Pelobacter seleniigenes DSM 18267: one gene and its partner. The protein of the gene in region 2 interacts with the protein of the main gene of each other region in a pairwise test. Links are inferred from orthologs where the notes say so. Each region holds a gene or a part of one and is shown on either strand. Other genes may lie near its edges. The genes, in order: N909_RS0102080 and trkA.

Evidence for each region.
Region 1: the proteins of trkA (region 2) and N909_RS0102080 interact in binary tests that used the Escherichia coli proteins (3 or more experiments, as listed by UniProt). The link is inferred for Pelobacter seleniigenes DSM 18267 from one-to-one orthologs.

What each region holds. Positions count from the first base shown.
Region 1 is NZ_JOMG01000001.1:468,952-472,264, forward strand. Bases 209-3,201 are described here. They hold N909_RS0102080 (PTS sugar transporter subunit IIA), read right to left. Parts: upstream 1,937-3,201; coding sequence 1,481-1,936; downstream 209-1,480. Other genes in these bases: rapZ (RNase adapter RapZ), read right to left, coding at 209-435; hprK (HPr(Ser) kinase/phosphatase), read right to left, coding at 432-1,406; hpf (ribosome hibernation-promoting factor, HPF/YfiA family), read right to left, coding at 2,019-2,567; rpoN (RNA polymerase factor sigma-54), read right to left, coding at 2,684-3,201. Outside these bases: more of rapZ, read right to left, coding at 1-208; more of rpoN, read right to left, coding at 3,202-3,313. UniProt on the Escherichia coli protein: Seems to have a role in regulating nitrogen assimilation.
Region 2 is NZ_JOMG01000002.1:133,651-136,866, reverse strand. What follows is about bases 198-3,093. They hold trkA (Trk system potassium transporter TrkA), read left to right. Parts: upstream 198-917; coding sequence 918-2,270; downstream 2,271-3,093. Other genes in these bases: N909_RS0103255 (TrkH family potassium uptake protein), read left to right, coding at 2,271-3,093; N909_RS0103265 (HNH endonuclease), read right to left, coding at 501-800; amrS (AmmeMemoRadiSam system radical SAM enzyme), read left to right, coding at 198-451. Also shown: more of amrS, read left to right, coding at 1-197; more of N909_RS0103255, read left to right, coding at 3,094-3,216. UniProt on the Escherichia coli protein: Part of the constitutive potassium transport systems TrkG and TrkH. May regulate the transport activity of TrkG and TrkH systems. Binds to NAD(+) and NADH.

The DNA of each region.
Region 1 (3,313 bases), on a different replicon or contig from region 2:
GGAGGTCAGGTTGCTGCTGTCAATCACCCTGGTGGCCGCATTTCGCAAGCGCAGCAGATATTGTCGCTCCCTCTGAACCCCGGCCTGGACCGACTCCGAATGGGCCAACGGATGAGAACGGCGGGTTTCCGAGTAGCGGCGCTGCAGGACCTCATCGGCGGCTTCGAAAAACAGGATATCCAGCTGATAGCCGGCCTCTTCCAACCCCTGAAAAATCCTGGCGTGGTCAACCAGAAAACCGCGATTACGGACATCAATGACCACCGCAAGGTCAGATTCGGCATTCAGCCCTTCTTCAGCGCGCCGCAAAAAATCCGGCAGCATCACCAGGGGCAGATTGTCGACTACGAAAAAGCCCTGATCTTCAAGTACACGCGCCGCCGTCGATTTTCCGGAGCCGGAAAGCCCGGTGATAATGACCAGCCGCTGGCTCATTCCAAATCATCTCCGATAATCGAATGGGAGTGCAGGTGGGCCGCTTCAGCCATACGTTTTTCCAACAATTCCTGAAATTCGCGGGCGCTGTGATAACCCATTTCTTTGAGCAGTTGGTTCCGCGCTGCAACTTCGACAATGGTGCTGATATTTCGCCCCGGTGCCACGGGGATACGGACAAACGGAAGCTCAACCCCATGCAGGTTGAAGGTTTGATCCTCCATCCCCAGGCGGTCGTACTCCTTATCATCCTCCCACTCGACCAGTTCCACAACCAGATCGATTTTTTTCCGCCCGCGAATTGCCGCGACCCCGAACAGATGTTTGATATTGAGGATACCGAGCCCCCGAACCTCCATATGGTGAGGCAGCAGATCCATCCCTTCGCCGAAAACAACGGAAGGCAGCTTGAATCTGACCTTGACAACATCATCCGCCACCAGGCGAAAACCACGTAAAATCAGTTCCAGCGCGCACTCGCTTTTGCCGATCCCGCTTTTCCCCTGAATCAGGACCCCCATGCCGAGGACATCGAGCAGAACCCCGTGCAGGGTTGAGGTCGGCAGTAACCGTTCCTCGAGAAAACGCGTGATCAGGGAAATAAAATGGGAGCTGAGATGGTCGGTCCGCAACAACGGAGTGCGCCCGGCATTGGCGCTTTCGAGGAGATAGTCGGGAACCTCCTGGCCTTTGGTAATCACCAGGCAGGAAAGCTGGTATTGACACAGCTTTCGAACCTGCTCGCGGGCTTTCTCTTCCGGCATATGCGCCAGAAAGCTCAGTTCGGTTGTCCCCAAAACCTGGACCCGGTCCGGATGCAGACTGCTCATGTAACCGGCCAGCGCAAGGCCGGGTTTTTGAATCCTTGGCACGGAGACACAGTTGTCCAAGCCAGCCCCCCCGGCCAACAGCTCCAGGTTCAGACCGGCTTCCTTTTCATCGAGAATGTCCTGTATCGAAAGCTTCGGCATAAGGTTCGGATTCAATCAACCACGGGCATGGCCCTAAAAAAGTTAGCGGATTCGGGAGGCAAGCATCAGGAAGGTTAGCCCTCTTCTTCAAGAATAATCTGGTAAATCGCATCCTGATCGGCAGCGTCCAGTAATTTTTTTCTCACCTTGGAGTCTTTCAGCAGCTTGGAAATCCTGGCCAGGGTTTTCAGATGAACGCCTACGGACTCCTCTGGAGCGATCAGCAGAAAAAACAGGTAGGCCGGCTGGCCATCCATCGACTCAAAATCGACCCCGCCCTTGCTCCGGCCGAACACCAGCTTCAGCTCCGGGATTCCCGCCAGTTTGCCGTGCGGAATGGCGACCCCATCACCGATCCCGGTGCTGCCAAGTTTTTCACGCTCCTCCAGAACAGCAATAACCTCATCGCGGTTCAGAGAGGGCTCACAGTCAATCAGCGCGTCCGTGAGTTCGGCAAGAGTTCCGGTCTTGTCCTTGGCCTTAAGATCAGCGACGATAGCCTGGGGATTCAGTAGTTCAGAAATGTTCATAATCACAATCTTATTCGGTCAGCAATAAAAAAGCACGGGTCTTTTCCCATTTCTGGGAAAAGACCCGCATCCACAAATATGGTTAACTTCCTTGAGGAACGATCAAACCGTAGTTGCCATCTTTGCGACGGTAAACCACATTCATCTCCTCGGAATGGTCATCGGTAAAAACCAGGAACTCTTTGTCCAGCAGGTCCATCTGCATCACCGCTTCTTCAACCGACATCGGTTTGACAAAAAACGAATGGCTGCGGATAATTTCCGGATTGCCGCCTCCGTCATCAACACTCGGTCCCGAGATAATCGATTTTTCAACCAGCCGCTGATTGGCCGTGGTTCCTTTATGTTCTTTTAATTTTTCCTTGTACTTTTTGAGCTGCCGTTCAATTTTATCGACCATCAGATCAATGGCAGCATACATATCATCTTTTTCTTCCATGCTTTTCATGGTCAGGCCCTTGGCCACCATGGTCACTTCAGCACGGTGATAGATTTTTTTCTGAACGGATAAAACAACTTGAGCGTCAATCGGCTCGTCAATATACTTTTTGACCCGGGCCAGTTTCTCTTCCACATAGCTACGAACGGCATCACTGCTTTCCATATGACGGAAGGTAACGGCAATTTGCATAAGACAACCTCCTTGCGGTAACAGGCTCCGGCCTAGTGCCAGGCTCTTCTTTGGATTATAGCGTAGAATGGCGCCTGAGACATCCTTCTATCCGCAACAGAATTCCTAATCCGTATTCAAAACAGCCGTTTTCGTTCCGTCGAGGAACCGAGCCCGAGCATTTCCCGGTATTTGGTGACTGTCCGTCGAGCGATATTGATATCCTGGTCTTTCAACAAGGCAACAATTTTCTGATCGGAATAGGGCTTCTTCGGATCTTCTGCGGCAATGATCTCTTTGATTTTGCTCTTCACGCTTTCGGAAGCAACGGCATCACCATCGGCGGTATTGATGCCGCTATTGAAAAAGAATTTCAGTTCAAAAAGCCCCTGTGGAGTCTGCACATATTTATTGGTCGTGACCCTGCTGACCGTGGATTCGTGCATCTCGATGTCCTCTGCGACATCCCTTAACACCAGAGGCTTGAGGTATTCGATGCCATGGTCGAAAAACTCTCTTTGAAATTTGACGATGCTTTTTGTGACTTTGTAGATGGTGCGCTGGCGCTGATGAATACTCTTGATCAACCAGACCGCGCTACGCATTTTATCCTGAATATATTCACCGGCCTTTTTGTCGACCGCATTCGAATCGGTCAGGGCGTTGCGATAAAAGGAGTTGATGCGCAGATTTGGCAGGCCCTCGTCATTCTGGGTGACCACATATTCGTCACCAACCTTATGTACGAAGATATCCGGAACGATGTA
Region 2 (3,216 bases):
CTTTGCCGGTGGTCGCTTGCAACCGGTCCTCGATAACCTGAAACGGCTCCATGACTATGGGATCTGGACCGAGGTCACCACTCTGCTGATCCCCGGGCTGAACGACAGCGCGGCAGAGTTGCGCGAACTGGCCGAATTCATGGTTCGGGAACTGGGGCCGGAGACGCCCTGGCATGTCAGCCGATTCTTTCCCCAATACAAACAGAACGACCGCCCGCCGACTCCGCCGCAGACCATTCTGGAGGCGGTCGAAATCGGTCGCGCGGCCGGGCTGCAGTATATTTATCCGGGGAACCTGGCGCAGAAGACGCAAACCCGGTGCCCGGGTTGCGGGGCGGTGCTGATTGAACGAGATGGCTTCAGGGTTGGGCTGATGCGGGTGACGACAGCCAGCTGCTGTCCTGAATGTGGGGCTCAAGTCGGCGGCATCTGGGGTGATGCCGGACCCTAACCCGGAGGTGTTTGCGGTCGCCATACGGGACGCGAGTGACCTCCGTGACCTAGCTGTCTTGAGCTTTCAACCTCTGGAGATAGTCCTCCCACTCAATCGGCAGCATGCTCTGCTTCTGGCTGTTGCATTCCTTGCAGGCGGGCACACAGTTGCCTTTGCTGCTGCGGCCGCCGCGAACCAGGGGCACGATATGATCGAGGGTCAGCTCTTTGGGGGGAACGGCTTTCCCGCAATAATGACAGATCCCTTTGGCAATCTTGTTCTTCCACCAGTTCTGCTTGCGTAATTCACGTGCTTTGGCACGTTCCTGCCTGATCCGGCTTTCATCGATATCCAGAAAAAAGTCCACTCTTGCTCCCTTTGTTTATACTCTTCACCAGTGGGGGATTATTGCACAAAATGTGAATTTATGCGATCTTGACGAACTGTTGGGTGATGGCAAAAAGCGCTAGGGACGAGATAACTTATGAAAATTCTTATCGTCGGTTCCGGGCAGGTCGGTTACTTTCTGTGTGACCGGTTATCCCGTGAAGGGCATGAAGTGACCCTGGTTGATCAGAGCGAAGAGATCGTGCAGCGTGCTCAGGATCGCTTGAATGTCATGGGGGTGGTCGGTAACGGGGCCAGCGCCGAAATCCTTGAACAGGCCGGGATTAAGGAAGCGGAAATTTTTATCGCCGTCACCAATATCGATGAAGTTAATATCCTCGCCTGCCTGCTGGCCCGCGAATATCAGGTCGGGGTGCTGGTCGCCCGGACCAAGAATATCGAATACACCAGCCATAAGGCGGTTCTCTCCAAGGAAAAACTGGGGATCGATCTGCTCATCAACCCGGAAGACGCGGTCGCTGATGAGCTGACCAAACTCGCCTGCAACTCCAAGGCCTTTGACGTTGCCGAATTCGCCGAAGGGCAAATCCTCTTCCAGGGTTACCGGATTGGCCCGGAGAGTCCGCTCTGCGATCTGTCCCTGGCCGAACTCGGCGAACTGCGCGGCATGTACCGGTTTGTGGTGGTGGCCATCAGTCGCGGCAATACCACCATCATCCCCCGCGGTGACGATGTCATCCAGGACGGGGACCGCATTTATATCTTTGCGCCACAACCGGAGCTGCCCGCCATCAACTACCTGTTACAGGCCGAAGGGATCGATCAGCGTCGGGTGCGCAGGGCGTTTGTCCTCGGGGGCAGTCGGATCGGCCTGCAGGTGGCCCAGAACCTGGAAAAGCTCAATTTTCAGACCAAACTGGTCGAGAAAGATGAAGACCGCTGCTACAAGCTGGCCGAACAACTGCATAAGGCCGTGGTCATCAATGCGGAGGGGCTGGATGTCGAAACCTTGCTCGACGAAGGGTTGGCGGAGGCCGGAGTTTTTATTGCGGTCACCGACAATGACCAGACCAATATTCTGACCTGTCTGCTGGCCAAACAGCACAAGGCTCGGCGAACCCTGGCCTTGGTCAGCCAGCCGGAATTGATCGGCCTGGCCACCGAGCTCGGCATCGACGCTTGCATTTCGCCGCGCCTGGCCGCCGCCGGGGCGATCCTGAAATTCGTTCGGCGCGGCGACATCATCTCCCTGACCGCGGTGGAGGGGAGCAATTCCGAAGTTCTCGAGTTGGAGATCAAGAAAGACAGTGGCCTGCATGGCCGCACCCTGCAGGAGCTGCATTTCCCCAGGGGGGCCATTATCGGAGCGATCGTGCGGGGCGACAAGTATGATATCCCGACCGGCGACAGCACCCTGGAAGCAGGGGATCGGGTGGTGATTTTCACCTTGCCTGAGGCGCTGCAGAAAGTGGAAAGGTTTTTTGCCTGAATGAACCTGCTGCTGACCCTGCGCATCCTCGGTTCGCTGCTGCTTTTTCTGGGCGCAACCCTGTTTATCCCGCTGCCCTTCTCCCTCTACTATCAGGATGGTGTCTGGTCCGCGTTTGTTATTTCCGCCCTGATCTGCTGCGGGGTTGGCGGTTTGATTATGGCTGCCTGCCGGAGCCCTCAGGAACTGTCGGTCCGGGAAGGCTTTGCCGTGGTCACCTTCGGCTGGACGGTCTTTGCCGTATTCGGAGCTTTGCCCTATCTGCTGGCCGGGGCGATCCCTTCACCGCTGGATGCGATTTTCGAGACCATGAGCGGCTTTACCACCACCGGTTCGACCATCCTGCGCGAGATCGAACATCTGCCGCCGAGCCTGTTGTTCTGGCGGGCGCTGACCCACTGGCTGGGCGGAATGGGGATCATTGTGCTGTCCCTGGCCATTCTGCCGATGCTCGGGGTCGGCGGTATGCAGCTGTTCAAGGCCGAGGTCCCCGGACCGACGGCCGATCGGCTGAAACCGCGCATCCAGGACACCGCCAAGATGCTCTGGGGGGTCTATTTTCTGCTCACCTCGGTGGAGACCGTCCTGCTGATGTTTGGCGGGATGTCCTTCTTTGATGCCCTCTGTCATTCCTTTGCCACCCTCGCAACCGGCGGGTTTTCCACCCGCAACGCGTCGGTCGGGGCGTATAACAGCGGCTATATCGATGCGGTCGTTACCCTGTTCATGATTCTGGCCGGGGTCAACTTTGCCCTGCATTTCCAGGTGCTGCGCGGGCGGGTGCGGGATTTCTTCGGCAGCGAGGAATTGCGCGTCTATCTGGGCATCATTGTGGTTGCCACGGCGGTGGTCATGTACTTCAACTGGTCCGAAGATGTCTACCGCGGCCTGGTGGAAAACCTGCGTTATTCATCTTTCCAAGTGGCCTCGATTATCACCACCACCG